4 regions of the Arthrobacter sp. D1-29 genome follow, and region 2 is predicted to be linked to each of the others. Evidence: riboswitches for the same ligand, from Rfam matches in the RefSeq annotation. Region 2 holds a riboswitch; each other region holds the start of a gene.
The links. Region 2 has a riboswitch for thiamine pyrophosphate ahead of thiO (glycine oxidase ThiO). Riboswitches for the same ligand answer to the same signal wherever they lie in the genome.
Positions count from the first base shown of each region.

Region 1: linked by a shared signal. The riboswitch ahead of M1E17_RS21805 (ECF transporter S component) and the one ahead of thiO (glycine oxidase ThiO) in region 2 are both predicted to bind thiamine pyrophosphate.
Region 3: linked by a shared signal. The riboswitch ahead of thiC (phosphomethylpyrimidine synthase ThiC) and the one ahead of thiO (glycine oxidase ThiO) in region 2 are both predicted to bind thiamine pyrophosphate.
Region 4: linked by a shared signal. The riboswitch ahead of M1E17_RS14075 (bifunctional hydroxymethylpyrimidine kinase/phosphomethylpyrimidine kinase) and the one ahead of thiO (glycine oxidase ThiO) in region 2 are both predicted to bind thiamine pyrophosphate.

Region 1 is NZ_CP096383.1:4,774,502-4,782,117, reverse strand. Features, by position in the region: gene M1E17_RS21830 (helix-turn-helix domain-containing protein) at 1-172, opposite strand, end outside; gene M1E17_RS21825 (DUF2975 domain-containing protein) at 172-666, opposite strand; gene M1E17_RS21820 (hypothetical protein) at 772-1,047, opposite strand; gene M1E17_RS21815 (hypothetical protein) at 1,159-1,434, opposite strand; gene M1E17_RS21810 (heme-degrading domain-containing protein) at 1,797-2,339, opposite strand; TPP riboswitch at 2,397-2,538, shown strand; gene M1E17_RS21805 (ECF transporter S component) at 2,606-3,256, shown strand; gene M1E17_RS21800 (ABC transporter ATP-binding protein) at 3,256-4,887, shown strand; gene M1E17_RS21795 (energy-coupling factor transporter transmembrane component T family protein) at 4,884-5,678, shown strand; gene M1E17_RS21790 (hypothetical protein) at 5,718-6,578, opposite strand; gene M1E17_RS21785 (UDP-N-acetylglucosamine 1-carboxyvinyltransferase) at 6,773-7,616, shown strand, end outside.
Region 2 is NZ_CP096383.1:3,598,399-3,606,014, reverse strand. Features, by position in the region: gene M1E17_RS16195 (DEAD/DEAH box helicase) at 1-271, opposite strand, end outside; gene M1E17_RS16190 (RNB domain-containing ribonuclease) at 603-2,114, opposite strand; gene thiE (thiamine phosphate synthase) at 2,254-3,054, opposite strand; TPP riboswitch at 3,082-3,200, shown strand; gene thiO (glycine oxidase ThiO) at 3,192-4,526, shown strand; gene thiS (sulfur carrier protein ThiS) at 4,523-4,759, shown strand; gene M1E17_RS16170 (thiazole synthase) at 4,764-5,579, shown strand; gene M1E17_RS16165 (4a-hydroxytetrahydrobiopterin dehydratase) at 5,648-6,337, shown strand; gene M1E17_RS16160 (hypothetical protein) at 6,401-6,703, opposite strand; gene M1E17_RS16155 (DUF3107 domain-containing protein) at 6,776-7,000, opposite strand; gene M1E17_RS16150 (TetR/AcrR family transcriptional regulator) at 7,052-7,616, opposite strand, start outside.
Region 3 is NZ_CP096383.1:3,213,416-3,221,031, forward strand. Features, by position in the region: gene M1E17_RS14540 (hypothetical protein) at 1-350, opposite strand, end outside; gene M1E17_RS14545 (VOC family protein) at 477-1,352, opposite strand; gene M1E17_RS14550 (amidohydrolase family protein) at 1,464-2,546, opposite strand; gene M1E17_RS14555 (GNAT family N-acetyltransferase) at 2,550-3,050, opposite strand; TPP riboswitch at 3,111-3,218, shown strand; gene thiC (phosphomethylpyrimidine synthase ThiC) at 3,214-5,085, shown strand; gene M1E17_RS14565 (alpha/beta hydrolase) at 5,182-5,916, opposite strand; gene ffh (signal recognition particle protein) at 6,045-7,616, opposite strand, start outside.
Region 4 is NZ_CP096383.1:3,113,188-3,120,803, forward strand. Features, by position in the region: gene obgE (GTPase ObgE) at 1-944, opposite strand, end outside; gene rpmA (50S ribosomal protein L27) at 1,063-1,326, opposite strand; gene rplU (50S ribosomal protein L21) at 1,386-1,694, opposite strand; gene M1E17_RS14075 (bifunctional hydroxymethylpyrimidine kinase/phosphomethylpyrimidine kinase) at 2,035-3,651, opposite strand; TPP riboswitch at 3,634-3,731, opposite strand; gene M1E17_RS14080 (Rne/Rng family ribonuclease) at 3,948-7,409, opposite strand.

The sequences.
Region 1 (7,616 bases), 1.2 Mb from region 2:
GGCAGGAGAGAACCTCGCACAGTGCCTCCAGAGTTGTAAAGCGCACTGCCTTGGCCCGGCCGTTCTTGAGCACCGCTAAGTTGGCGGGCGTGATCCCAACCCGTTCCGCCAGCACACCAACGGACATTTTGCGTTTAGCGAGCATCACATCAATATCCACGATGATGGGCATCAGATGACCTCGTCCAGCTCTGTCCGCAGGTGCTGTGCCTCCACGTCCCGGGCCACCGCCTGGGCGAGCAGAGTGCGGAGCACCAGGACGATGAGGGCCGCGCCCGCAATCAGCAGGGAGGCCCCGCAGATCAGCAGAACGATGCCCGGCGCCGCGTCCCCCGGGGCGAGAAGGACGGCAATCCCGAACACCAGGACGGATGCCGCCGCGACGGCTCCAAAAATGATGTCGACGTAGCGGAAAGCACCATGGGAGAACACTGTCCCCCGCCGCACCATGGTCAGCAGGCGCCACACGCAAACAAGGGTGACCTGGACGGTCATGATGCCCAGCACCACAATGGCGAGGAGTGGAATCCGAACGCCGACCAAATCCGCTCCGGCCTCCTCCAGGTCAACGGCCAGCAGCGGCACCATCCTTACCTGCACGAACAGCGAGCCGGCGAGCGCCACGGCGAGGACAATGCGCAGCACGAGGATGGTCAGTTTTCCCATCGGGATCTCCTTCAATATCGAGTAACAATGAAAGTCTATCGATATTCGGTAGATCACGCACCCTTTTGTAATCACGCTTTCGCTATTCGCGACCGAGAGCTGCGCCTACTTCCGGCCTAACGCTTCCAGCGCCCTGAACAAGGCCGGAGGCCGGGTTTCCAGAAGCTCAACGGGGCGGGCCCCTGCGAGGGCGGGCGAAGGGGAGACCATCCATAGGGTGAAGTGATTGTGGGGAATCTTCAAGGCCATGGCTCGCTGAAAAAGGTCCAGGACAGTGGGGTGGACAAGGCCGCCGGCGAGGAACTGGAATCCCGGGCAGTAAGTGCCCTCCCCAATGAAAACGCGGACCAGCTGCTGCATCACGGGTTCGGGATCCTCCATGAGCTCAGAGAGCCTGCGCTGGACCTGGTCCAGGGAAGGCAGGGTGAATTCCGTTCTGATCGCGGCCCACGTCTGGTCGCTAATTGGCGGCCAGCCGGATCTCACCGGGGCCTAACAGCTCTCGGCTATGGACTCCAGGAACCACTGCCTGGAAAGGTGTTCGCGGCGCAGGGTGAAAATGCGGACGGCAGAGCTTGATCCGAGACACACTTGGGCACGCCAGTACTCGACCTTTTCGGGGCTATCGCTGCCACCAAACCACTGCGTGGGCGTGCCTGCCACCGGCCAGACATCGCCTTGGTACCGCACGGCCAGGGGCTTGCCTGCAAGGTTGAACCTGACATCAACGGCGATGTCCACGGCTGTTTCATCAGCTGTAACTGTCACGGCTTATGCACTCTCCCAATTCCCGTTTGCTCAGGATCCCATAGAGGAATCCTAGAACATATATTCGTATTACGTTCCAATGCGTCCTGCCCGTGGCCTGCGGTTTTACGTCGTTGACAGGTGTTCGCGATCCTATGGAGAGTATGGAGGAGGGGTCTGACAAAGGCCGCCTCGATCCTGGGGGCGCGGCTTGATGCCACGCCCTTCAGGACGCAGCCCCGTATGTGCCTGCCGCCAGGCTGTTGGCACGGACACTGAAGGGGGATTCATGCGTCGCCGTATGACGTTCGTTGTTGGTGCTGCCATCTTCGTTGGAGTGGCGCCGGCATGAATGATATTAGGAATCCGGAAGTGCCCCGAAGCTACCTCGCCTGCATCGACGCCAGGATTTCCCGCAGCGCCTCGACCACCAGGTCGTGGTCCTGCTGCTGGGGCAACCCGGACACTGTGACCGTGGCTACCGCGCCCACACCCGCCACGTACAGCGGGAAGGAGCCGCCGTGCGGGGCGTACCGGGACTCGTCGAACCAGCCCTCGTCCTCCACCCGGCCGCCGCCCCGCCGTCCGCGGAGCCCCACCAGCAGGGACGGCATCTCATAGCGGGCGGCCGTGCGCTGCTTCGCCCGGATCCAATGTTCGTTATCAGGTGTGGCCCCGTCCAGGGCCACGTGGAAAAGGACCTGCTCACCCTTGGTGATATCGATGGCAATGGGCAACCGACGGCCTTTGCCCAGTTCCACCAGGAGCAGTCCGAGGTTGAGGGCATCGTCCTTGGTGAAATGCGGGAACTGCAGCTCGCTGATCTCTGCCTCGATCCGGGCAATCAAGGCTTCAAGCGACCCTTCCGGCTGGCTCACGGCAGAGTCCGGATCAAACGTCGTCACAGGGGAGGGTTCGGCAGTCATGGCCCACAATCTACCCCTCTCGCGGTGTAAACTGGACCACGCCCACAAGGGCAGATTTATTTACGACAGGGGAGCGCCGCCGTCGGGCATCACTGGCTTTGCCAGGGAACCGCAGGTGGGCGCTGAGAGTGCGGACAGCCGCAGACCCTCGAACCTGATCCGGTTAGTACCGGCGCAAGGGAGTCGAGTTCTCGAAGTGTCCGGCAGGGCGGCCGATGCCGCGCGCCGGGGTGCACTTTCCCCTCCTGTTCCTCAGGAGGACCATTATGACAACTGCAACAATCAAGAAGACCGGCAACTCCTGGCGTGTGGTGGACATCGTGGTGGCCGCCCTCATCGCCATCGCCGGCGGCGTGATCTTCTGGGCCTGGTCCCAGGGCGCCGGAATCGTCTCCGCCCCCATGAACGCCGTCTACCCGCCGCTGACCGGCCTGATCGCCGGCGGCTGGATGATCCCGGCGGTACTGGGCATGCTGATAATCCGCAAGCCGGGCGCTGCCATCTTCTGCGAAACCGTGGCCGCCACGGGCGAGCTCATCATGGGATCGCAGTACGGCGCCACCGTGCTGATCTCCGGACTCCTGCAGGGCCTGGGCGCCGAACTGGTGTTCTTCCTGCTGGTCTACGGCAATTTCAAGTTCAAGTCGTTCCTGCACCAGAAGTTCAACCTCATCGCTGCGCTGCTGGCCGGTGCCGCTGCCGGGCTCTTCTGCGGCCTCAACGACTCCTTTATGCCGTGGGGCTGGAACATCGCCTATGAGGCCGGTGACAAGCTGGCCTACATCCTGTTCTGCACTCTCTCCGGTGCCATCATCGCCGGCGCCCTGTCCTGGATCGCCACCCGCGGCCTGGCCAAGACCGGCGTCCTCAGCTCCTTCGCTTCCCGCAAGGCCGCTTCGGAGCGCGTCTTCAACTGATGACACCTCCCGACGCCGGCGCTTCTGCTGCGCGGCCCGCTTCAGTTTCCGCCCGGGGCTGGGGCTGGCGGCATGCCGGCCGCTCCACACCCGCCGTCCGGGGACTCGATCTGGAGATCGGCCCGGGCGAGCGGGTGCTGCTCCTGGGCCCCTCAGGAGCGGGGAAATCCACACTCCTGCACGCCCTTGCCGGTGTGCTGGGGGATGAAGAGGACGACGCCGACGAAACCGGTTCGCTGCTCATTGACGGTTCGGCTCCGCGGGAGCGGCGAGGCCGGGCCGGGCTTATGCAGCAGGATCCGGAAACGCAGGTGGTGCTCTCGCGGCTTGGTGACGACGTCGCCTTTGGTGCCGAGAACCTGGCAGTGCCCCGGGAAGAGATCTGGCGGCGGGTCAATGAAGCACTTGAGGACGTGGGGCTCCGCAGCGCCGGCTCCAGGCAGAATTCAGGCGGACAGGGTTCTGCCGGACAGAGTGCTGCCGGACAGGCTGCCGCCGGACAGGGTGCCGGCGGGCTGCCGCTGGACCACCCGACGTCGGCCCTGTCCGGCGGGCAGAAGCAGCGCCTCGCGCTGGCCGGCATTCTGGCCATGCGGCCAGGGCTGATCCTGCTGGATGAACCGACGGCTAACCTGGATCCTAACGGGGTGCTGGAGGTCCGCGACGCCGTGGGCCGCTGCCTGGATAAGACCGGCGCCACACTGGTGGTGGTGGAGCACCGCGTCTCCGTCTGGAAAGACCTGGTGGACAGGATTGTGGTGCTGCAGCCGGGCTCTGACTCGGCGTCTGCAGTCCTGCTTGACGGCCCTCCGGACCAGGTGCTTGCAGATGCCCGGGACATGCTGGCCGGCGCCGGCGTCTGGGTGCCGGGCTACGTCCCTGCCACCCGGGCCCGCAGTTCGCCGGGTTCGGGCGGACTTCTGCTGGCCGCCGAGGAACTGGCAGTGTCCCGCGAACGGCCCCGCCGCCGCGGCTTCACGACCATTGCGCCTGTGCCGGTGCAGGAGGGGATTTCCGCGCAGGTCCGCGAGGGGCGCGCGCTGACGGTGACCGGCCCCAACGGCTCCGGGAAATCCACCTTCGCGCTCACACTCGCGGGGCTGTTGGCGCCGGTCCGCGGAAAAGTTTCGGCAACCGTGGACCTGAGCCGCGGCGCGGGTATCGATCCTTTCCGATGGAAGGCCAACCAGCTGATTTCCCGGGTGGGCACCGTGTTCCAGGAGCCCGAGCACCAGTTCGTCACCGGGCGCGTCCTTGACGAGTTGATGTTTGGTCCCCGCCATCTGGGACACGGCGAGGAGCGCGTCGACGACCTGATCCAACGGCTGCGCCTGACCCACCTCGTCGAGGCCAACCCTTACACCCTTTCCGGCGGTGAAAAGCGGCGCCTCTCCGTGGCCACGGTGCTGGCAGCCCACCCCAAGGTCCTGGTGCTGGACGAGCCAACCTTCGGCCAGGACGCCAACACCTGGGCTGAGCTGGCCTCCTTCCTTTCCGAGCTGCTGGACGCGGGAACGGCGGTTGTCTCCGTGACCCATGACCAGGAGTTCAGCGCGGTCCTGGGCGGCACTGAATTGCAGCTTGGCCCCGCCTCCCAAGGAGACGCCCGGCTGGAAGCGGGTGCCGCATGAGGACAGCCCTGAACCTCCGCGGCAACCACGCTCTCCTGACCCGTGCCAATCCGCTGGCGAAATTCGCGGCCGTGTTCCTGATTACCCTCGTGCTGGCACTGTCCATCGACTGGGTGTCTGCCACCACGGCGCTGGTGGCGGAGCTTGCGCTCTTTCCACTTGCCGGCCTCACGCTGCGTATCCTGTGGCAGCGGGCCTGGCCCCTGATTCTCGCCGCGGCCGTTGGCGGCTGGAGCACATCGATCATGGCAGCTGACAGCGGTGCCGTACTGCTCGACGTCGGGATTTGGTCCATCAGCGAGGGTTCCCTGCAGCTGGGGATCGGATTTATGCTGCGCGGCCTGGCCATTGCGCTGCCGGCCATCCTGCTGATGACCTGCACAGACCCGACGGACCTCGCTGATGCGCTGGCGCAGAAGGCGAAGCTGCCGCACCGTTTCGTCCTGGGCACGCTTGCCGCCATGCGCCTCGTGGGGCTCATGGCGGAGGAATGGCAGACCATTGGCATGGCCCGGCGTGCGCGCGGAGTCGGCTCGCAGGGAAGTCCCCTCGAAAGGCTGCGCGCCACATTGGGCCAGAGTTTTGGCCTGCTGGTGCAGGCAATCCGGCGCGCTTCCCGGCTGGCGGTCACCATGGAAGCCCGCGGTTTTGGCGGTGCCCAGCGGACCTGGGCCCGCGAATCCACCTACTCCCTGCTGGATGTCTGGGTGCTGCTGGGCGGACTTCTCATTGCCGCGGGCGCTGTGCTGGCGGCGGCGGCATTCGGGACCTGGAGCTTCGTCTGGCGCTAGCCTGGACTAACGGGGCCGCAACCGAATGGCAGGCCTGCCTCAGCTGCAGGAATAGTTGTAGTCGTAGCCGCCGTACACGAATTGGGCCAGGGTGACTTTGCCGCCGGCCGTAAGCGGGGGCCGGGAGCAATTGGCCTTTGCTCCGCGTTCCGTGCTGGCTCCGGCCAGCCAGCTGGGCAGGGAGTACAGGCTGCTGGAGCTGCTGACTGGACCAACAATCTGGTTCCACTGCACGTTGCTGGAGTAGATCCCCACCTCCGCGCCAATGCTGCGGAAGAAATCTGTCATTCCCTCCAGGACGGCCCGGTTGGCAGCCCGGTTGGTGGACCAGCTGTTTTCGGTTTCCACGTCCAGCCACCACCGGTAGGACGCAGGATCATCGATGCCGCGGATGTACGCGTCGTCATAGGCCTTGGCGTAACCGTACATATAGGAGCAGGCCTCGGAAACCTTCCCACTCTCGCATGCGCCGTAGGGGTTCCGGACAGCCGAACCCTCAGGATAGTCGTTGTTGAACGGCCACCAGGAGCCCGCAAGCGCCGGATTGGCGGTGTTCACGTAGAGGGCCACGGCGGGCTGGTCCGGATGCCACGACGACGTCCTGGCCCATTCGAGCTGTTCGGCCAGGCATGGGTTGGTGGTGTTCGCCCGTCCATTGTTGACGCCGACGATCGCGAACGCCTGCCCCTTGGGAAGGGGTCTGTTGCATTGGGGCCACGACACGTCATTGCCCAAGGACTGCTGGACGCCCTCTCCCGGCGAAGGGGCTGCGCCGGCCGGTGGGGCCAAGGCCAGCAGTACGGCGGCCGGCAGGCAGAGGACCAAGCCCAGCGATAACAGCAATGACAGCAGCAACCGCACGTGCGTTGGAGCGCGTACTGCGTTTGTGCTTCTATGCATGGCTGACACCCACCTCCGGACCTGTGAGCCCGTAGGTTTTAGTGTGCTCCGCAGACTTGGGAGGGGTCAAGGGCTGGCTCAATGGTGAGGCGATTATCGCACCAGCCGGGTATATCCAGCGTTTTGTATCACGGATTGTACTCTCAACGTTGCGAATATCTGGCGAAATAGCTCATTTATGATATATTTTGGTCATGACTCAGGAAACTGCTGACCACGTCGCCGCCACCCTTCGCGATGCCCGCAACGAGAAAGGCTGGACCCAAGGCCAGCTGGCCGCAGAGCTTGGGACCAGCCAAAGTGCCATCGCGCGAATGGAACAGGGGAAGCAGAACCTCAGCCTCAAAATGATCCAGCGCCTCGAAGCTATCTTCGGCCGCAGCATCGTCAACATTGGAAAACCCCAGATGACCCACTTGAGGGTTGAGGGCGGCCAAACCCTCTCGGGGGCAGTTGACGTCAACAGTAGCAAGAACGCCGGTGTGGCCCTTCTCTGCGCAAGCCTGATCAACCGCGGCACCACCGTCCTGCGCCGGCTGGCCCGGATCGAGGAAGTGAACCGCATCGTTGAAGTGCTTAGCAGTATTGGCGTTGAATGCACCTGGCTCAACGACACGGACCTCCGGCTCCGCCGCCCGGCCGTACTGGATCTGGCTGACATGGACGTGGAGGCGGCGCGCCGCACCCGGAGCGTGATCATGCTCCTTGGGCCGCTCCTGGATGAAACGTCTGAATACCGGCTTCCCTACGCCGGTGGCTGTGACCTGGGCACCCGGACCGTGGAGCCCCACATGCAGGCCCTTCGTCAGTTCGGGCTCTCGGTGGAAGCAACCTCGGGCTTCTATGCAGTCAAGGCACCGGCCGCGGACGAGCTCTCCCGTTCCTTTGTGCTGACGGAGCGCGGCGACACCGTCACGGAAAACGCCATCATGGCCGCTGCCCACCGGCGTGGCACCACTGTCATCCGTAACGCCAGCCCCAACTACATGGTGCAGGACCTTTGCTTCTACCTGCAGATGCTGGGAGTGGAGATCGACG
Region 2 (7,616 bases):
AGCCCAGCGTTTTGCCGGTGCCTGTCTTGGCCTGGCCGATGATGTCGTGGCCTGAGAGGGCAACCGGAAGTGTCATGGCCTGGATGGGGAACGGATGCGTGATCCCGGCATCGGCCAGGGACTCGACGATGTCCGCCCGGACGTTGTAGTCCGCGAAGGATTTCTCCTCGATTTCGTGCGGCTTCTCATCGGAGATGATGGTTTCTTCCGGCTCAAGGATCTCAAGGCCGGAATCGTCGATCAGAAGCTGGTGGGTATGCAATTCACTCACGGGGGAGTTTCCTTATTCATTTGGGCGTTGGCGCCGACTGCTCAACGGGCCGGCCAACAAGGCCGATCCGGAGCACGCTCAGCGCGCAAGCAAATCCAGTGGAAGCCGATCGCGGGCTATCTAAATGCTGGCACTGGTGACCAACGGGTGTATCTCAAGATCGCGTAGGGGCGGGCTTGTTGAATTCAAAATCAAACGAAATCAACGACCGGGCATCCATATCTACTTCTTCAGTCTAGCCGTACGGAACTCGAATGCTGGCCTTGGCACCCATCGTGGCGTTCACACCACGCACAAAGCGGGGATGCTGGGAGGCTTGGCGGTAATAGTTTTACCCCACCAGTTCGAAGTGGACTTCCCTGCTGGCAATGTCCGAGGAGATCAGCCGGACCCTGACTTTTGTGCCCGATTCGAGGTCGCCGCCGCACCGGGCCGTCACAGCGGGTTCTGCGATCTGGATGATCCCGGAGGCGCCGTTCCCGTTCTTTCCGTTGCCGTTGCGGCCGTTACCGTTGCCGGCGGAGTCGTTGCCGTTGCGGTCGTTGCCGTTGCGGGGCTTGGATCCGGAGATCACAATGGCATCGAATTCCTGGCCGACGTGGTTGACCAGCAGGGCGGCCTCCACCGTGTCCAACGCCATGCGCTCCATCCGCGAAGCCAACTGGTCGGACCCCGCCATGATGACCGGCAGGGACGGCAGTGCCTCCCGTGCCCAGTCCGGCACAGGCCTTCCGTTGCTCAGGGCTTCGCAGATCACCAGGACAAAGCGGTCGATCAGCCGCCGCAGCGGAGCGGTGGTGTGGGCATACGCCGCTCCGATGGCGGCCTGGATGGCGTCTTCCGGAACGTTGCCGTCGAACGCCGTATAGCTGGCGCCGCGGAAGAGCATGCCCGCAGAATGCAGGATTGCAAGCTGTCGCGGCTCCATAGGGTCCAGGGTGCGGAGGAATTCGCCGTAGGTGATTTCTCCATCCCAGGGCCTTCCCAACGCTTCCGTCTGGAGTTTGAAATGGTTCAGGGAGCGCTCATCCGGGGCCGCCATGGTGCGCAGGATGCCCACCTTCCCTTCGAGCATCAGAGCGGCGGCGGCCATTCCTGTCATGAGGGAAATCTGGGCGTTCCAATCCTCCACGGGAAGCTGCGGCGCAGCGGCAATCCGGTAGCCGCCGTCGGGCAACTGCACGATTTCCTGCTCCGGCATGTTCAGGCTCGCTCCGCCGCGCATGCGCTCCAACTCAACCCGCTTGAGACCCACTTCCTTGAGGAGCCGCAGGACGGGGGAGGCCGTTCCGGCGTCGATCTCCGCCTGGGCGCCTTTGTAGCTGAGCTTGGCGCGGCTGCGCATCCGGGCCCGGCGCAAACCCACCGAAACCACGTTAGCCGCGTCATCGAGCTCGAAGTCCCACACGAAGGCCGCACACAGTTGGCCCGCGAGGAGGCTGCCGGCCTGTTCGCTGATGATCTCCGGGTGCAGCGGAATCCGGCCGTCCGGGGCGTAGAACGTTTGCCCCCGACGGCGGGTTTCGGCATCCAGGGGTCCGCCCGGGATCACAAAGGCAGGGACATCGGCAATCGCATACAGGACCCGGTAGCCATCGCCGGCGCGCTCGATGAACAGTGCCTGGTCAAGGTCCGTGGACGACTCCGGGTCAACGGTCAGGAACTCAACGTCGGTCAGGTCAACTGCCGGCAGCTCCAGTGCCGCCACTGCCGCCTCCGCGTCCCGCACAGCTTCCTCGGGGTAGGGCCCAGGCAATTCCAGCTCGGTCCGCAGCGCGCTCAGGGCCTCCGCGAGGGCGTTTGTCAGCTCGTGGACGTTGGGAGCCAGGCGATGATGTGACACGAAATTCAGGTTAGCCCGATTTTGGCCTGGAGTGCACGCAGCGGGCCCTCAACGCGCCCGCATCGTTGTGGAGGAGTAGCCAGCCGGCGGGCATGGCGCTGACGCTCCGCCAGCCAAGCCGGCAGGGTTGAAGCAGGGCTCAGGACGCCCCGGCCTGCAATGCCTGAATCATGGCGGCCGCAGCCTCAGCGGGGTCCGGGGCCTCGGTGATGGCCCGGACCACCACCACCCTGCTGGCGCCAGCTTCGACTACCTGCTCAATGTTGCCCAGGTCAATGCCGCCGATGGCGAACCACGGGACTGCCTGGGCGCCGGGGACCGAGCCTGCTTCGCTGACGGCGCGCGCTGCATAGGACACAAGGTCCAGGCCGACGGCGGCCCTGCCGGGTTTGGTGGGAGTGGCCCAGACGGGTCCAACGCAGAAATAATCAAGCCCGGCCGCAAGGGCGCCTTCGGTGCCTGCCCGCGGGACTGCCTTGTTCGCGGCGGTCCCAGCGCTGATGGCGGCGTCGATCTGCCCGGTGCTGTGGGTGGACAGGCCTATGACCCGGTCCCCGAGGAGCAGGCGTGCGGATGCCAGCGGGAGGTCCTTCTGGCCGACATGGAAAACGGGGGCTTCGGAGAGCAGGGCGACGTCGGCACGGTCGTTGACTGCCCACAGCCGGCCGTGGCGCCGGGCCGCCGCTTTCAGTACTTCCAGGAGTTCCAGTTCCTCCGCCGCCTCGATGGACTTGTCGCGAAGCTGGATGATGTCCACGCCGCCGGAAAAGGCCGCATCCACAAAGTCGCCGAAATCGCCCTTCTCCCGGCGTGCGTCCGTGCACAGGTACAGCCGCGCGCTGCTGAAGCTGCCGGTGATGTCTGCGGCGGGTGCGGTGTCTGGTGCGGTGGAGATGGGGCTGCTGTTGGAGGCCGTGCTGTTGGAAAGGGCGGTATTCATGGAAACCAGCGTAGTTCCTCTAAACTGGCCTGGTACTGCGGGAGCCCGCGGCAGCTGTCATAAAGCGCCGGGCTGAGAGGGCGTCAGAGCCGACCGCTTGACCTGATCCGGCTAATACCGGCGTAGGGAAGGAAACCATGATCCCCCCATCCCGGAATGCGCGGGGCCCCGCCCCGACTGCAGCCGCGGCTGTTTTGCGTGCAGATGTTGCAGTGATCGGTGGCGGAGTCATAGGCCACGGCATCGCGTGGGAAGCGAGGCGCTCCGGCCGGTCCGTGGTGGTCATCGACGATGCCCCCGGTGCGGGGGCCAGCTGGGCGGCCGCAGGCATGCTGGCGCCTGTAAGCGAACTGCACTACCAGGAGGAGGACCTCCTGGAGCTGATGCTTGAGTCGTCAGCTCTGTGGCCCGCCTTTGCGGCCGACCTCGCCCGGCTGGCGGCACTGGATCCGGGCTACCTGCCGACGCCGACCATCGCCGTCGGGGCGGATGCGGCGGACCGCCGGGCCCTGATGGACCTCCGGACGGTCCAGCAGGCCAGCGGACTGCAGGTGGAACCGCTCACCATCCGGGAGGCGCGGACCCGGGAGGCCTTCCTTAGTCCGGCCATCTCCTGCGCACTGGACATCCCCGCCGACCACCAGGTCGATCCGCGGAAGCTCCTGGCGTGCCTGCGGCTTGCCCTGGCTAAACACCAGCCAGGTTCCGGAACCGCCGTCGAAGGTGCCGGCGAAGGGTTCGCCGTCGCCCAAAGGGCCACATCGCTCCTCTGGGAGGACGGCAAGGTCAGCGGCGTGCTGCTGACAGACGGCGGCAAGGTGCTGGCCGGCGAAACCGTGGTGGCGAACGGGCTGCAGGCAGCGTCCCTGTCTGGCCTGCCGCACGGCCTGCGCCTGCCTCTTCGGCCGGTGTACGGAGACATCCTCAGGCTTGCCGTCCCCCCGCATGTCCGGCCGCTGGTTACATCCACCATCCGCGGACTGGTACGGGGAGTGCCCGTGTACATCGTCCCGCGCCAGGATGGAACAGTGGTGATCGGGGCAACCCAGCGCGAGGATTCCCTGTCCGATGCCGGGGATGGCGCTGTGTCCGCCGGCGGCGTGTACCAGCTGCTGCGTGATGCCCAGGTCCTGGTCCCGGCGGTGGCAGAGCTGGAGCTTGTGGAAATAACAGCGAGGGCGCGCCCGGCGACACCGGACAATGCTCCGCTGCTGGGCCGGGTCAACGTTCCGGGAAGCGCAGAACACGTTGCCGGGCTGATCATCGCCACCGGCTTCTTCCGTCACGGCGTACTCCTCGCCCCCGCCGCTGCCGTGATCTGCCGGAACCTGATGGACGGCACGCCGGATCCGCGCTGGCTGCCCTTCAGCCCGGCCAGGTTTTCCGCGCTCGTTTCCGTTGCCGCGCCTGTTCATGCGGATGCCGCGATCGGCCCAGAAGCTGCCATCGACCCAGAAAAGGAATCAGTATGAACATCACCCTCAATGGTTTGCATCACGCCGTGTCCGACGGCGCATCCATAACCACCCTTGTCAGCCAAATCACCGGCCGGCCGCTGGCAGCTGACGGCCAGGCGACTGACGGCAAGAAGCTCGGCGTGGCCGTGGCACACAATTCCGAAGTAGTACCCCGAAGCCAGTGGTACGTCACGGCGCTCGCCGACGGTGACGACGTGGAACTGGTCACAGCAGTCCAGGGAGGCTGACACCATGACCGAAACCAGCAGCATCAGCACGCTAAACGAGCCAGGGCAGGCGGACAGACTGATCATCGACGGCGTCGCGCTGGGATCCCGCCTCATCATGGGAACCGGCGGCGCGCCCAGCCTGGACGGGCTTGGCGCCGCCCTGCTGGCGTCCGGGACCGAGCTGACTACCGTCGCGATGCGCCGCTATTCACCTGCCGAGTCGGGATCGCTGTTCCAGCTGCTGGTGGACCACGGCATCCGTGTCCTGCCCAACACGGCTGGCTGCTTCACTGCGCGCGATGCAGTCATGACCGCCGAACTGGCCCGCGAGGCCCTGGAGACGGACTGGGTCAAGCTGGAAGTCATTGCCGACGAACAGACCCTCCTCCCTGATGCCGTTGAACTGGTGGACGCCACGGAGCAGCTCGTCAGCCGGGGGTTTAAAGTGTTCGCGTACACCAACGACGACCCCGTGCTGGCACTGCGCCTCGAGAACCTGGGAGCTACAGCCGTTATGCCGCTGGGAGCGCCGATCGGCACCGGCCTGGGGATCCTGAATCCGCACAACATCGAGCTGATTGTTTCCCGCGCGTCGGTTCCTGTGGTGCTGGACGCCGGCATCGGTACCGCTTCGGACGCGGCGCTCGCGATGGAGCTGGGCTGTGACGCCGTGCTGCTGGCCACTGCAGTGACACGGGCGCAGAACCCCGCGCTGATGGGCGAGGCCTTCAAACACGCCGTTATCGCCGGTAGGCTGGCCAAAGCGGCCGGCAGGATTCCGCGCCGTGAGCACGCCCTGGCGTCGTCGGCCATGGAAGGCCGGGCAGAGTTCCTCTAGGTCGTTCCCCTCGGCAGGGGGCGGCCAGCGCCGGGGCCGGGCTGACAGGACGAGCTTAGGAGTCAGCAGTGGCCGGCAAGGAAGACATACTCACCAGGGCGCAGGTTGATGAGGCCCTTACAGGGCTCACGGACTGGCGGTACTGCCAGGGCGCACTGGTCACCGTCTACAAAGCGCCGACGGCGGCCGCCGCACTAGAGCTGATTGCCGCCGTCGGACGCCTTGCCGAGGAGCAGAACCATCATCCGGACCTTGACTGGCGCTACAACAGGGTCTTCATCCGCTTCACGTCCCACGATGCCGGTGGAGACGTGACAGCGCGTGACACCACCGCGGCCGCGGCCGTGAGTACGGCGGCCACGAACGTGGGGGCAGCGGCGGAGCCAGGCCTGTACAGGACGGTGGAACTGGCGATCGACACCGTGGACGCAGCAGAAATCTCTGAGGTGTGGCGGGTGGCCCTGGGCTACAAAAAAACCCCAGGCAACGATTTGGTTGATCCCTACGGGCGCGGGCCCAGTGTGTGGTTCCAGGAGACTCCCACCCCCAACAGCAGCCGGATCCACGTTGACGTTTACCGGAGCAAGGCCGAATCGGGACAAGTCCTGGAGAAGACCGCAGCCACGGGAGCCTTAATGAACCGTGACTACGCACCCGAATGGGTGGTAGTCACGGACATGCAGGGAAACCGGCTGTGCCTGTGCACGGAGGAAGGCTACCAGCCCGACATCCCGGCTGAGGTTCCAGGCCAGGCCTGATATCCGGCATCACCGCCCAGGCCTGATATCGGGCCTGGGCGGTGATGCCAGCGCGGGCCCCCGTTACAGCTTGAGCGCCGCTGTCAGCCGCACGGTGTCATACCGGGCGCGGGTCCTGCCGAGGTACACAGCCGCCGCTGCTGCTGCTGCGGTACCAAGCACTATGGGCATGACCCAGGGGATCCAGGTCAGGCCCGGCTGGTAGCCAAAGCCCGCTGTTATGAAGATGATCCAACTCAGGGCACCAACGGTAACGGCAACCCCGGCGGGCAGCCCCATCCCGTACTTGGCATGGCGCTTGTCATTGGCCCAGACAATAAAGCCTGCGGCCGTGGTGGCCAGGACAACGATGGTGAGCGAAAGCATGGATCTCCTCGTCAAAAATGCAACTGGCGCCTTAACTGGCGCCTTAAAAGGCCTTTTTGGCCGGACAGGCTGCTAGAACTGGCCGAAGCCCACCCGGCGGGACTCTTCAGCGCCGATCTCCACATACCCGAGGGCATTGCCGGGGACGATGATGACGCGCCCCTTGTCATCCTTGAGGCGAAGCTCGCTGCCCTTGCTGATGGCGTCTTCGACGACCTTGGCGACCGCATCAGCATCCTGGGCTGACTCAAGCACAATTTCGCGGCCAATGTTCTGAACGCCGATCTTAATTTCCAAAGCGGGGCCTCCCAGCCAATCAAAGTTTCAGGGTGTTCTCTTATTTGTAGTCTAGGTTTCCTTGGGGAAGCGAGAGATTCCGCGCCAAGCTAAACGGTAGATGAGGTCACTGGCGACGTCGAGGTCAAGGTTTCCGTTCGTTTCCAGCCAATAACGGGCACTCACCTGGGCCATGCCGGCCAGGCCACGGCCCAGCAGCTGCGCTTCCAGATGAGGCAGTTTGGTGTCCTCGGCGATGACTCGGGCCACGGCGTCCGCGAACGTTTTGTTGAAAGTCTCCAGCCTGGAGCTGACATCGGGGTCGTTGATGAGGTCCGATTCAAAGACCAGGCGGTGAGCCTGGTCATCGCTGGCGATGAAGCGGTAGTACGCCCGCATCACGGCCTGCACACGTTCGTCGTTGTCCGTGGTGGAGTTGAGGGCTCCCAGCATGAGGTCGGTCAGGGCCGATAAGTGGCTGTCCAGGAGCGCCAGGTACAGTTCGCGTTTCGACGGAAAGTGCTGATAAAGCACCGGTTTGCTGACGTGGGCCGTCTCGGCTATCTCGTCCATTGCAGCGCCGTGGTAGCCGTTGGCCACAAAGACTTCCTGGGCGGCTGTCAGGAGCTGTGCGCGG
Region 3 (7,616 bases), 380 kb from region 2:
AACGGCATGTCGTCCTGGGCCGCCCATTTTTCGGCGACGTCGTCCAGGACGTTGCCCTCGCCTTCGGTCTCGTAACTAAGCAGATCCGCGAGCGCCCGTACCATCGCCGGCGGAACCCCCAGCAGCGAGTCACTGGCTACGTCCACCATGGCCAGTTCGTAGTCCGCCCCTCCGGCATGCACGGCGGCTCCGGCGAGATCGCCCAGCTGTTCGATTTCGAAATCGCTGATGTCGGGAATCCGCAGGCCCTGCCCGGAGGGCGAACCCGTGGAGGCGCCCCGCTCGTCCAGGTCGCGCGCGCGCTTAAGCGCGGCGTCGTGGGTTGCCACAAACAGTTCGGTAAAGCCCATGGGAATCGCCCTCATTCCGTCGACGGTACGGCCCGGGAAGGCGGCGCTTCAGCACCGCCCCGGCCGTTCGGATTCAGCTTAACCCACAGCCGTGCCCGGACAGCTGCACCGACCCAGCGCAGTAGCTCAGCGGACGCCGACGCGGATCCTGTTGCGCCACGGGTCCTCAAAGCGCAGCTCCGCGCCCGTGTGGTGGGCGGCGACTCCGGCAACCTTGAGACGGTCGGCGAGGGCGCCGACGTCGTCACCTGCGGGGACTTCGATCAGCACTTCGCCCAGGCCCAGCGTGTCCCGCCGGGGACCGGCGCCACGGCTGTTCCACACGTTCATGGCCATGTGATGGTGGTAGCGGCCGGCGGAGACAAACAGTGCCTGGCCGTGCCAGCCCGCGGTCTTTTCAAATCCGAGGGTACCAACGTAGAAGTTGTGGGCCGTCTGGACGTCCCCCACCTGGAGGTGGACATGGCCCACGCCCGCCGCGGCGCCCAGCTGGCTGTCCACTGACTCCTGGGTCAGGTGCTCCTGCAGGTACCGCTGCGGCGGCAGGGCGAGGCTGTCCATCACCACGTCCTTGCCGTTCCAGGACCACCGCTCACGCGGGCGGTCCCAGTAAAGCTCGATGCCGTTGCCTTCGGGGTCGTTGAAGTAGAAGGCCTCACTGACCAGGTGGTCGGCGCTGCCGGTGAAGGACCGGGGGTCATACTGCGCCACCGTGGCCACGGTGGCAGCGAGCGAAGGCTGGTCATCGAAGAGCAGCGCTGTGTGGAACAGGCCGGCCTCTCCCCTGCCCGGAAGATTCAAGCCTGGTGCGGGGGCGAGGTGCACCAGCGGCTTGCCGAGCCGGCCCAGGTAAAGGCCGCCGTCCTGTTCGGCCACCACCTCAAGCCCGAGGGCACGCTGGTAGTAGTCGGTCATGAGTTTCATGTCGCCCACTTTGAGCATCACGGTGCCCATGGTGAGGCTGGCAGGAAGAAGATCCTGGCTGGCGGCTTCTGCAGTCATTGAACGCTCCCGGGTCCTTTGGCCATCGCGGGTCGAGGCCTCTTACCTATTCCAATTACTTGAAGCTTCAATTTATTCCCATGGAAGCCAGCTTTTGGTCAGCAGATAAGTTCAGCGGATAAGATGCCCGCCCAGCACCACATTCTGGAGCCTGGCAACAGTTTCCGGCATGGTCCGCGGATCCTCCCGGCAGAGCACAACGTCCGCAGGCGCGCCCTCCGAAATACCGTTCGCCCCCAGCCAGGTCCGGGCACTCCAGCAGGCGGCGTCGAGGGCGGAAGCCATGGGAAGTCCCGCTGCATGGAGCGCCAGGATCTCGTCCGCGATCCGTCCGTGCCTGATGACGCTTCCGGCGTCCGTGCCCGCATAAATCCGGACCCCGGCCTCGAACGCTTCAAGGACCCGTTCTGCCCTTCGCTCCCAGAGGGCCCGCATGTGGGCGGAATACTGCGGAAACTTTGCTTCAGCCTGGTCAGCGATCCCCGGGAAGGTGGCGATGTTGATGAGCGTCGGCACGATGGGGACGCCCTGTTCAACCAACCTGGGGAGGTGCCTTGGCAGGAGCCCGGTGGCATGCTCGATGCAGTCGATCCCTGCATCCAGCAGGTGGTCCAGGGTCTCTTCCGCGAAGCAGTGTGCTGTCACCCGGGCGCCCTCCTCGTGCGCCGCCTGAACGGCAAGTTTGACGACGGCGGGAGGGAACGACGCCGCCAGGTCACCTGCACCACGGTCGATCCAGTCCGCCACCAGCTTGACCCAGCCATCGCCGGCACGGGCCTGCTTGCGGACCGCCTCTGCAAGCCCTTCTGGCTCCACTTCGACGGCGAAGTTCCGCAGATAGCGGCCTGTCCGTGCGATGTGGCGGCCCGCCCGGACAATCCTGGGCATGCCGGGCTTTCCCTGCAGCCAGCGCGTATCACTGACGGTGCCGGCATCCCTCAGCAGGAGTGTCCCGGCGTCGCGGTCGGTGCGGGCCTGTTCTTCGGCAACTTCGTCCGCCACGGCACCGCCCCCGCCCAAGCCGATATGGCAGTGCGCGTCCACAAACCCTGGAAGCACCCAGCCTGGCCGGACCGTGTCCGGAACTCTCTGGGGACGGTGGAAGGTCAGCCTGCCATCCACCGACCACAATCCGTGGCGTTCCTGGTGCGGTCCGGTGAGAACGGTTCCACTGAATTCAATGACTCCGGCCATGGCCTAGAGTTCCCTCCTCATGGTGAGCCGCGGACCCAGGGCGTCAAGCCCGAGTCGCTTTTCGTGGGCCCGGAGAGCGGCAAGGCCGGGCCCTGGAGCAGGATATTCGATGAAGCCGCACTTGGCGTAGAACGGGGCATTGAAGGGAACGTCAGTGAAGGTACACAGCGTCATCGCCGTGAACCCCCGGCGCCGTGCTTCAGCCGCGGCGGCTTCAAGCAATGCCCTGCCGAGGCCCCGCCTGCCAGCCGCCGGGTGGACCGAAAGCTGCTCGAGATGAGCCAGGCCATCCACCATATCGATGCGGGCAAATCCAACCGGCGGACGTCCCGCTACTAGGACAAACAGCGAAACAACGGCCGGGGTTGGCTGCGGCGCCGGAAGCAGAACTCCGCCCAGCGCGTCCTGAAGCTGTGCATCGGCCGCGGCTTCCAGCTGTGGCAAGCAACCCAGATCATCTGGCTCCGCAGGCCTGATCCGGTGTGCCTCATTCGAGTCAGTCACGCCGTCAGGCTAGCACCGGCCCTGTAACAACGTCCTCCGGCGCAGGCTGTGGTAGCTTCATCTTGACCACACGGGTGCCCTTGCAAGGGCTGAGATCGGGCTGACGCAGCCTGCGACCGTTGAACCTGTCCGGGTAATGCCGGCGAAGGAAGTGAGTATTCCCGTGAATACGCAAGAAAAACTGCTGCCCCCTGCCCAAAACGAAACGGCCGGCCCCAAAACCGGCACGAAAGAGGGAGACCAATCCCGGCACGCTGACACGCAGTCGCTGAAGTCGCATTCGCTGGCTTTCATCAAGGACGAAGCCTCGGGAATCCAGGTTCCCGTGACGGAGATTGCCTTGGAGCCCTCCCCTAACGGCCAGGCGAACAGTCCGTTCAGGATCTACCGGACCGCCGGCCCGGGCAGCGATCCGGTGGTTGGCCTGGCGCCGTTCCGCTCCCCCTGGATCAGCGAACGGGGCGACACCGAGCCGTACAGCGGCCGGGAGCGGAACCTGCTCGACGACGGCCGTTCAGCCGTCCGCCGCGGAGCAGCTTCAGCGGAGTGGAAGGGAGCGCAGCCCGAGCCCCGCCGCGCCGTCGCCGGCCGGACGGTGACCCAGATGCATTATGCAAAACAGGGCACCATCACTCCGGAGATGCGGTTCATCGCCCTCCGCGAGAACTGCGATGTGGAGCTGGTGCGCAGCGAGGTTGCGGCCGGACGCGCGATTATCCCGAACAACATCAACCATCCGGAGTCCGAGCCGATGATCATCGGCAAGGCCTTCCTGGTGAAAATCAACGCCAACATCGGCAATTCCGCTGTCACCAGTTCCATCGCTGAGGAGGTGGACAAGCTGCAATGGGCCACCCAGTGGGGCGCAGACACCGTGATGGACCTGTCCACCGGGGATGACATCCACACCACCCGTGAATGGATCATCCGCAACTCTCCGGTTCCGATCGGCACGGTGCCGATTTACCAGGCGCTGGAGAAGGTCAACGGTGAAGCGAATGCACTGACGTGGGAGATCTTCCGCGACACCGTCATCGAGCAGTGCGAACAGGGGGTGGACTACATGACCATCCACGCCGGGGTTCTGCTGCGGTACGTTCCCCTGACCGCCAACCGCGTGACAGGGATTGTGTCCCGCGGCGGTGCCATCATGGCGGGCTGGTGCCTGGCACACCATCAGGAGAACTTCCTCTACACCCACTTTGACGAGCTCTGTGAGATTTTCGCGAAGTACGACGTCGCGTTCTCCCTGGGCGACGGCCTGCGGCCGGGAGCGACGGCGGACGCCAACGACGCGGCGCAGTTTGCCGAACTGGACACCCTGGCGGAGCTGACCCAGCGGGCCTGGGAGTTCGATGTGCAGGTGATGGTGGAGGGCCCCGGCCACGTGCCGTTCCACCTGGTCCGCGAGAACGTGGAACGCCAGCAGGAACTCTGCAACGGTGCGCCGTTCTATACCCTTGGCCCCTTGGTCACTGACGTTGCCCCGGGCTATGACCACATCACCTCAGCCATCGGGGCCACGGAAATTGCCCGCTACGGAACGGCAATGCTCTGCTACGTCACACCCAAGGAGCACCTGGGACTGCCGAACAAGGACGACGTCAAGACCGGCGTGATCACCTACAAGATCGCCGCCCACGCGGCAGACCTCGCCAAAGGGCACCCCGGCGCCCACGAACGGGACGATGCCCTGTCCAAAGCCAGGTTCGAGTTCCGTTGGCGTGATCAGTTTGCACTGTCGCTGGACCCCGTCACGGCGGAGGCTTTCCATGACGAGACCCTGCCGGCTGAACCGGCCAAAACGGCACACTTCTGCTCCATGTGCGGCCCCAAGTTCTGTTCCATGAGGATCAGCCAGGACATTCGGGATGAATACGGCAGCAGTGACTATGCTTCCGGCGACTCCCCGGACACCCCGCAGGCGGAGGCCGCGATTGCTGCCGGAATGCGGGAAAAGAGCCAGGAGCTCCTCGCCGCCGGAGGCAAGGTGTACCTGCCTGAGCTGCGGCTCCCCGAAAGCGCCCGCCACTAGCGGGCTTCAAGCTCCGTCCGGCAGGCATTTGGGGGCCTGCCGGACGGGACCTGCGGGAGATCCTTGGGCAGGCAGGCCAAGGCTGGGAAACGCCTATTAAGACGCCCGGGGCTGCAGGCGCCGGCTCGCCTCGGCAATGAACGAACGGATGCAGTGGTCACCCTCGGCGGAATCCTGTGGCCGGTGCCCGCCCGCGGCATGGCGGTGCAGGGCGCCGGTCTCCCTGAGGTACCTGGCGATTTCTTCGTAGAGGGGTTCCCAGCCGCCGGTCAGGACCAGCGTGGGAACACCGGGAACAATCTGCAGCGGAGCTTCCCAGGCCGGGGCCTGCAGCCGGAGCCGGCGCGCCGACCGTTTTTCCTCCACGGTGGCAGGCTCCTGCAGATCCGCCGCGTACACCCGCCGGACGAACTCCCGCTGGAAGTCCTCATCCCCAAGCTGGTGGCGGACATCAAAGAGCGGCTGCATCAGTTCGCGGTGTGCCGCAGTGGCGGGCAGTTCGGCGGTGAGGGACAGGCAGGCGGGCTCCACGAGGGTCAGCGATAACACCAGGTCCGGGCGTTCGACGGCGGCCAGCATGGCTGAAATGGCGCCCTGGGCATGCGCCACAACGTGGCCGCCGGCAGCGCCCCGGCCGTCATCAGCCAGGGAGCGCAGGACAATGGCGGCATCGGCTGTGAAGGACGATTCAACAGGTTCGGCCACGGGATCGAATCCGTGCCGGCGGAGGAACAGGGCGTCATAGGTCAGTGCCATGCCGTGCTGGCGGGGCCATGCCGCCGCGCCGAAGCTTCCGGCGCCGTGGACGAACACTACCCTCTGCTTGAACATGACCCAACCCTAATCCACGGCTCCGACATCCCGGTGGCACCACCCAAGTGGCTGGCAGTTAACGCTCCGAAACGCGCGTTTCGGAGCGTTAACTGCGACCCAGTTGGGGTGCCTAGTGGAGGCTTCGGTTACTTGCCGAGGAACTTGTCGAAGCCCTTGGGCAGGTTGAGCTGGGACGGATCGAAGTCCCCGGACTGCTGGCCGAACGCCGCACCGGTGGGAAGCGCCTTCGCCGCACCTGCCCGGCGTGCTTCAGCTTCCCGGAGTTCCTGGGCTGCCTTGGCCGGGTTTCCGGAGCGGGCTTTCTTCTTCGGTGCGTTCTTGACAGCCTTCTTGCCGCCGCCCGGACCGCCCATTCCCGGCATACCGGGCATTCCGGGCATGCCGCCGCCCTGTGCCATCTTCTTCATCATCTTCTGGGCCTGGGCGAAGCGTTCCAGGAGGCCGTTGACCTCTGAAACATGCACACCCGAACCGCGGGCGATGCGGGCGCGGCGGGAGCCGTTGATGATCTTCGGGGCGACGCGCTCGTGCGGCGTCATGGAGCGGACGATGGCCTCGACCCGGTCGATCTCGCGTTCGTCGAACTGCTCAAGCTGCTGGCGGATGTTCTGCGCACCAGGCATCATCATCAGCATCTTCTTCATGGAGCCCATGTTGCGGATCTGCTGCATCTGGGCCAGGAAGTCATCAAGGGTGAAGTCCTCCTGGTCGGCGAACTTCTTCGCCATCCGGGCGGCTTCGTCCTTGTCCCAGGACTTCTCGGCCTGCTCGATGAGCGTCAGGACGTCGCCCATGTCCAGGATGCGTGAGGCCATCCGGTCCGGGTGGAAGAGTTCGAAGTCGTCCACGCCTTCGCCGGTGGACGCAAACATCACGGGCTTGCCGGTCACGGACGCAACGGAGAGCGCGGCACCGCCGCGGGCGTCGCCGTCGAGCTTTGACAGCACAACGCCGGTGAAGTTGACGCCTTCATCGAAGGCCATCGCGGTGTTGACCGCGTCCTGGCCGATCATGGCGTCGATGACGAAGAGTACTTCGTTGGGGACGATTGCCTTGCGGATCTGGCGCGCCTGCTCCATCATCTCGGCATCCACACCGAGACGGCCGGCGGTGTCCACGATCACGACGTCGTGCAGCTTCTGGCGTGCTTCCTCAACACCTGCACGGGCGACGGCGACAGGATCGCCCGCGGGATGCTCGAGTTCGGACGTGGCGCCGGGGTGCGGGGCGAAGACCGGCACGCCGGCGCGCTTGCCCACTACCTGGAGCTGGGTGACGGCATTGGGGCGCTGGAGGTCGCAGGCCACGAGGATGGGGCTGTGTCCCTGGGACTTCAGCCACTTGGACAGCTTGCCGGCAAGGGTGGTCTTGCCGGCGCCCTGGAGGCCGGCGAGCATGATGATGGTGGGCCCGTTCTTGGCCAGCCGGATGCGGCGGGTCTCGCCGCCGAGGATCTCAACGAGTTCCTCATTAACGATCTTGACGATCTGCTGGCTGGGGTTCAGGGCCCCGGAAACCTCTGCACCCAGGGCGCGTTCCCGTACCCGGCCGGTGAATTCACGCACCACCGGAACGGCAACGTCGGCATCCAGGAGGGCGCGGCGGATCTCGCGAACTGTGGCGTCGACATCGGCCTCGGTGAGGCGGCCCTTGCCACGGAGATTCTTGAAGGTTGCTGTCAACCGGTCAGAGAGTGA
Region 4 (7,616 bases), 490 kb from region 2:
GACTCCAGTTCCGGGCGGACGAATTCGGCCATGTCCTTGCCGTCCGGCAGGTCCACCTTGTTCAGCGCAATCAGGCGCGGCCTGTGGTTCAGCGGAACGACCTCACCATCGGTGCCGGCGTAGCTCATGTCGACGGCGTACTTCTCCAGTTCCGCTTCGATGATGGCCAGGTCCGAGAGCGGATCCCGGTCCGACTCCAGGGTGCCGCAGTCCAGCACGTGCACCAGCGCGGCGCAGCGTTCCACATGGCGCAGGAAGTTGTGGCCCAGGCCCTTGCCTTCGCTGGCACCTTCGATCAGGCCCGGGACGTCGGCAATGGTGAAGCGGACATCTCCGGCCTGGACAACACCCAGGTTGGGGATCAGCGTGGTGAAGGGGTAGTCGGCGATCTTGGGACGTGCGGCCGACATAGCGGCGATAAGGCTGGACTTCCCGGCAGAGGGGAAGCCAACCAGGGCGATGTCCGCGATGGACTTGAGCTCCAGGACAACATCGCTTGATTCGCCTTCGATGCCCAGGAGTGCAAAGCCCGGCGCGCGGCGCTTCTGGGATGACAGCGAAGCGTTTCCCAGCCCGCCCTGTCCGCCCGCGGCCGCGACGTACTCGGTCCCTTCGCCGACGAGGTCGGCCAGGACGGTTCCGTCCTTGGACTTGACCACGGTGCCGTCAGGGACAGGGAGGATGAGGGTCTCGCCCTTCTTTCCGCCGCGCCAATCCCCCATGCCGGGGCCGCCATTGGTGGCGTGGCGGTGCGGGGCGTGGTGGTAGTCCAGCAGTGTGGTGGTCTGGTGGTCAACGCGCAGGATGACGTCGCCGCCGTCGCCGCCGTTGCCGCCGTCGGGTCCGCCCAGGGGCTTGAACTTTTCACGGTGGACGGAGACACAGCCGTGACCGCCGGTACCGCCGGATACGTGCAGTACTACCCGGTCTACAAAGCTCGCCACGTGGATCTCCTCAGTGCTGTTTCCTGGACGCCCGGAGGCGACAAGATGATTGTAATGCGGTTAAAAGCACAGTGGAGCGGACCAAGAATGGCCCGCTCCACCGCTTCAGAACTGGATGTTACTCTGCAGCTGCAGCAGCAACGATGTTGACTACGCGGCGACCGCGGCGGGTGCCGAATTCGACAGCGCCCGGGGTCAGTGCGAACAGGGTGTCGTCGCCGCCACGGCCTACGCCGGCGCCCGGGTGGAAGTGGGTGCCGCGCTGGCGGACGATGATTTCGCCTGCCGAAACTACCTGGCCACCGAAGCGCTTGACGCCAAGGTACTGGGCGTTGGAGTCACGACCGTTGCGAGTGGAGCTCGCGCCTTTTTTATGTGCCATTTGAAATGCCTGCCTCTAAATTCTGGGGAATCTGCTGAAAACCTGAACAGTAACGCTAGTTACTTGATGCCAGTGATCTTGACCTTGGTCAGTTCCTGACGGTGACCCTGGCGCTTCTTGTAACCGGTCTTGTTCTTGAACTTCTGGATGACGATCTTAGGACCACGAAGGTCCTGGAGGATCTCAGCCGTAACAGTTACCTTGGCCAAGTCCGCAGCGGCGGACGTGATCTTGTCGCCGTCCACCAGGAGCAGTGCGGGCAGCTGAATGGTGCTGCCGGCTCCACCGGTGACGCGGTTCAGGGTAACGAAGTCTCCAACGGAAACCTTCTCTTGGCGGCCGCCTGCGCGGACAATCGCGTACACCACTTGGGAACTCACTTCTCTCGACGTTTATTACTAAATTTGCGTGCGGAACCTGGGTCCATATCTGGCTGGCTCCCGCTGTGCCTCAACGCCGTGGATTCGCAAAGGAACCCGTGAGCTATCCCGGTTGCAAGATCCGCTCGTTGTCCAAGCGGGCTGCTTCCAGGGTCATAACCCAAGTGTTGGCGTAAGCACCGAAGATCTAGAATACGCTAATTTTGCCTTCGGCCGCAAATGAGGCTGGTTCCGGCGGGTTGTCTGTGATAGGCACCACAAGGTGGGCGGCACACCGACATCCGGAACCGTGCCCGACTATCGTACCGGCTGCGGCGCCTGCAGGCGATCAGGCATGCAGCCGCGGCGCGTCGAAGAATTCGACCTCGAAACGGCAGGATTGCCGGAATGCCAGGATCATCGCTGCGCGCTCATCCTCCGATCCCCGCCGCCCGGCGTCGTCCGTCATGGCTATTGCCTGCCGGGTGGCGGCGGCAAAGTCTTCGTCGGCGTAGGTCCGCAGCCAGGCGGCGTACGGGTGGGCAGCCGGTTCGCCCGCTGCCACGAACTCCGCGTGAAGCGTTTTGCCCACCTCGGCATACAACCAGAAGCACGGAAGGACTGCCGCCACCAGCACCGCATAACTGCCAGAAGCAGAGGCGGCCAGCAGATGGTCGACATAGGACTTGGTGACGGGGCCCAGAACCGTGTCCGTGGTCCTGGTGCTGAGCCAGCTGCGGTGCAACTCCGATTCAACCTCCAGGCACTGCTGGGCAGACCTGGCCCAGAACAGCTGCTCCGCCTCGGTGGGGGCCAGGGCACTGGCCCGGGCGAGCACCCGGGAATAGCCGTTCAGGTACGTGGCGTCCTGTGCGAGATAGTAGGCGAAGTGCTTTTCGGCCAGGCTGCCGTCTGCAAGGTCCCGGATGAACTCCAGTCCGTAGATGGCCTCAAGGTCCGGCGCCGCTGCTGCCCAGAGGACGTCAGCGAAGTCCGCCGCCGCCAGTGGTGTCCATCCGGCGTCCGACGTCCCCGGCTGTGCTGGCTGGAGATGATGGAAATGATGGATGGGGCCGTTGCCCGATCCCACCTCGAGCCCGGCGGAAGCCTGCAGCGCGGCGGCAAGCCAGGGCTTGACCTGGCGCAGGGAGGCTTCCCAATCGCCCAGCCGTGCCTGCGTGGTGGCCATTGCCGAGGACAGCGAGCAGCCGGTGCCGTGGCTGTTGCGGGTGCGGATCCTTGCGCCTGGCACTACTACCACGTCCTCGGAGAGCACTCCCCCGGTGTTGACCAGGGCGTCCGGGCAATCGCCGCCGTCGAGATGGCCGCCCTTGACGAGGACCGTGGCACCCGTCGCGGCCGCCAGCCTGCGGCCCTGCTCCAGCGCCTCGGGCCAGCTGCCCGCCTGCGGCTCGCCAAGTAGAATCGCCAGTTCCGCCAGGTTGGGGGTGATCAGGTCCGCCAGTGGCAAGAGCCCCTGAAGCGCTGCCTCAGCCGACTCGGCGAGCAGCCGGTCCCCGCTGGTGGCCACCATTACAGGATCCAGGACGACGACGGCGGGGCGCACCTTCTCCAGCCAGTTACGCACCGCCGCCATCACGTCAGCATCACCGAGCATGCCGATCTTGACGGCATCGACGGTGATGTCGTCACTGATGGCATCCAGCTGCCAGGCCAGAAACGAGGCCGGCGGTACATGCACGGCACGGACACCCTGCGTGTTTTGGACCGTGAGGGCGGTGATGGCAGCCATGCCGTAGCCCCCGTGGGCCGCAATGCTTTTCAGGTCGGCCTGGATGCCGGCGCCGCCGGAGGGATCGGAACCGGCGATGGACAGGACGCGTGGGACGTCCCGCAGGACGCCGGCCGCTTTTGGCTGCGTCAGTGTGGATTGCGTTGATGTTGGTGTTGTTGCTGATGCGGGCGCTGCTGGAGGCAGGACTGATGTTGACGACAAAGAAGACATCCCTTCGCCGGTGCTAGCCGGACAGGTTCAACGGGTGTGGATCTCAGCCGGCCTTCTGCGCGGCACCCCGTGTCAGTCACCCAGCGTAGCGTTCTGGGCGGCATCCCTGTTAAAGGTGACGCTTTGGCTGCGGCCGGCGCTGTTCCGCCGTTGATAGGCACAACGGCAGGTACCGGTTGGAGGCGCTTCCCAGTTAAAGGCGAGTGCCTTAAAAGGCGAATGCCCGGCTGGGCCGTGACTAATCACGGCCCAGCCGGGCATCCCGACAGCGTGGCTCCGCTGTTAGGGTTCCGCTGTTAGAGTTCGGACGCCGGCACTCCTACGCCCAGGATGATCGGAGCCTCGGCTCCGGCCGACCGGTCACCCTTGGCAACCGTCGCAGGCTCCGGGGCCTTGGCCGAATGCGAGTGACCTTCCGGCGCTGCGTGCGTACCTTCGTGGTGTTCCACCGAGGTGGCGTTGGCAGCACCCTGGGCCCGGCTGGCACTCCTGTTACGGCGCGGGCGGCGGGAGCGCGACTGCTCAGCCGTGTGGTCGGAGTAGTCCTTTTCCTCCACCGCGGGCTCCGGCTGGCGGGCAGGACGTCCTGCTTGGATCTGCTCACGTCCGGCCTGCTCTCGCCCAGCCTGCTCCGGCTGGACACGTCCTGGCTCCGCCTGCGGAAGGGCAACCTGCGGGCGTTCCTCTGCAGGAGCCGGCTCGCCAAGGTGGGCGAATGCCTCAGCGAGGCGGTCCAGCGTCAGTGCAGGCTTCTGTGCCTGGTCCTCCACGTGCTCCACAAACGGCAGCACCACCTGCTCACCGCCGAATGTCAGCACGGCCGCTGGACGGCCGGACGTGTCAGGCTGGTGCCGTTCGGGCACTGCAGCAGGCGTGGCCTGCTCTGCTTCCGGGGAAGCCGGGGCCTGGACTCCGCGGGCGGCAGCCTGAGCCGCCTCCTCGTCGTGCAGGTGCGCGGCGTGTGCTGCGGCCGCAATGTTGGCAAGGGCTGCCCTGGTGGCCTCAGCCTTGGCATGGCGCTCGGCGTCGCTGGGGTCGGGGTGGACCGTGTGGATCTGGATGGGCGCAGCCGGAGCGACGTCCAGCGGCTGGCCTCCCCGTCCGCGGCGCCGTTTGCGGTCGGTGCGTGCGCCCGGCTGGCTTTCTGTCCGCTGGCTGTCCGTCCGCTGGCTGTCTGTCCGCTCCTGGCGATGGGCGTCCGGGCGGGTGTCAGAGCGCTGCACGTGGTGCTCGGCGGCAACGATGTTGGCCCGGCGGTGCTCCACGGGATCATCGTGGGTGACGATGCCGCGGCCGGCGCAGACCTCGCACTGCTCTCCGAAGACTTCGAGAAGCCCGGTTCCCATCCGCTTGCGGGTCATCTGGACAAGGCCCAGCGAGGTGACCTCAGCCACCTGGTGCTTGGTACGGTCGCGGCCCAGGCACTCCACCATCCGGCGCAGCACCAGGTCCCTGTTGGACTCCAGCACCATGTCGATGAAGTCGATGACGATGATGCCACCGATGTCGCGGAGCCTGAGCTGGCGGACAACTTCCTCGGCCGCTTCCAGGTTGTTCTTGGTGACGGTTTCCTCAAGGTTTCCGCCGCTGCCGGTGAACTTGCCGGTGTTGACGTCCACCACTGTCATGGCTTCGGTGCGGTCGATCACGAGGGAGCCGCCGGACGGCAGGAACACCTTGCGGTCCAGGGCCTTGTGAATCTGCTCATCGATCCGCCAGGCCGCGAAGATGTCCTGATCCTTGGTCCACTTTTCCAGCCGGGCCACCAGGTCAGGCGCAACATACGTGACGTAGGCCTCAATGGTGTCCCATGCCTCCTCGCCGGAGACGATCAGCTTGGAGAAATCCTCATTGAAGACGTCGCGGACCACCTTGATGGTGAGGTCCGGTTCGCCGTACAGCAGTTCCGGGGCGAGGATCTTGGTGGACGTGGATTGGCCTTCGATGCCCTCCCACTGCGCCCGCAGCCGGTTGATGTCGTGGGTAAGCTCCTCCTCGGAAGCGCCCTCGGCCGCTGTGCGGACAATAACGCCGGCGTGCTCCGGGAGCCGGTCCTTCAGGATGCGCTTGAGGCGGTTACGTTCGACGTCGGGCAGCTTGCGTGAGATTCCGGTCATGGAACCGCCGGGCACGTACACGAGGTAGCGGCCCGGAAGGGAAATTTGGCTGGTCAGGCGTGCACCCTTGTGGCCCACGGGGTCCTTGGTGACCTGGACCAGGACCGTATCTCCGGATTTCAGCGCATTCTCGATGCGGCGCTGCTTGCCTTCGAGGTTGACGGCCTCCCAGTTCACTTCGCCGGCGTAGAGCACGGCGTTGCGGCCTCGTCCGATGTCAACGAAGGCTGCTTCCATGGACGGCAGGACGTTCTGGACCTTGCCCAGGTAGACGTTGCCGATCAGGGAATCCTGCTGGGTCTTGGAGACGAAGTGCTCAGCCAGGACGCCGTCCTCCAGGACTGCGATCTGGATTCTGTCGTCGCGCTGGCGGACGATCATCTGCCGGTCCACCGACTCGCGGCGGGCAAGGAACTCGGCCTCGGTGATGACGGTGCGGCGGCGGCCCGTGTCGCGGGACTCCCGGCGGCGCTGCTTCTTGGCTTCCAGCCTCGTGGAGCCCTTGACGCTGGTCACCCGGTTGTTGACTATCGGCTCGGTGACGGCGCGCGGGGCACGGACACGGGTCACGGTGTTGGGCGGGTCATCATCGCCGCCCCCGGTAAGTTCAAGGTCCTGCTCGCCCCGGCGGCGGCGGCGTCGACGGCGGGAGGTCACGCCCTCTTCAGCCTGACCGGCAGACTCCTCATCGGCGTCGTCCGCGGCGCTGTCCTGGCCGCCTTCGGCGCTATCACCCTCAAGATCACGGCCGCCGGTGCGGCTCCGCCCGCGGCGGCCACGGCTGCGGCGCCTGCCGCGGACACCGGCGTCGTCGCCGGAGCCGTCCTCGGTGTCGTCATCCTCTGCTTCTTCCACAGCTGCGGCCGGAGCGGGAGGCGCCTGGCGGGCCACCGTGCTCAGGTCGGGGGCCTGGAACAGCACTGAGGTGGGCGACGGCTCCAGGAAAAGCGATCCAAAGGGGCTGGCTGGTTCAGCCGGTGCTGCTTCCTCGGCTTTGGCAACAGGCGCCGGCTCGGGTGCCTGTGCCGCTTCAGGTGCCGGTGCGGCTTCAGGCTCTGTGGCCGTGGGGGCAGCAGCCTCCACAGCAGTCCCTTCCTGACCGGCGGGCGTTTCCACTTCCGCGGCAGCGGGCCCGGCCACCGGGGCGGACAGTGGCTCGGCTGCGGACATTGGCTCGGCTGCGGACATTGGCTCGGCGGCAGACATCTTGCGGGTGGCAACACGGCGGCGGCGCACAGGCTTCGCCTCGGCCTCGGCGTCGGGACCAGCAGCGGCAGCTTCCGGCTCAGGCTGGGCGGCGGCAGGCTGATCATCCACGACGGTGCCGGCCTCTTCTACAGCGAAGGCCGGCAGTGGCTCTGCTGTGTCAGCCTTCTTGCGGGCGCGTGTGCGGCGGACAGGCGCCTTGGCTTCCGGGGCGTCTGCAACAGGGGCCTCTGCGACTGGGGCATCTGCGACCGGGGCATCCGCAGGCGGGGCGTCCGCAGCGGATGCATCCGCCCCTGCGGTCTCCCCGGCGTCACTTGCTGCCGGGGCTGCTTTCCGGCGGGTCCTGGGGGCTTTCTTGGGGGCTTCCGGCGCTCCCGGGTGGTCGCTAACAGCTGCATTGTCGTTAACGGCTAGTACTTGTTCATTTTCCATATGTGGCAACACTCCTGCCCCTGACGTACCGCCACATCCGGCACCCATTGGGGCACATATTGTCAAAACCCGCAGGCATTGACAGAAGTCAAGTGGATACTCCCAGGTTCGCACCGGCAGTGGGGTGCGGCAGCCCGTGGGAGCCGTCGGCTGTGTTCTGAAAACCCGTTGTTCTACACGCCACAACCAGGTGCCGACCAATGGAAT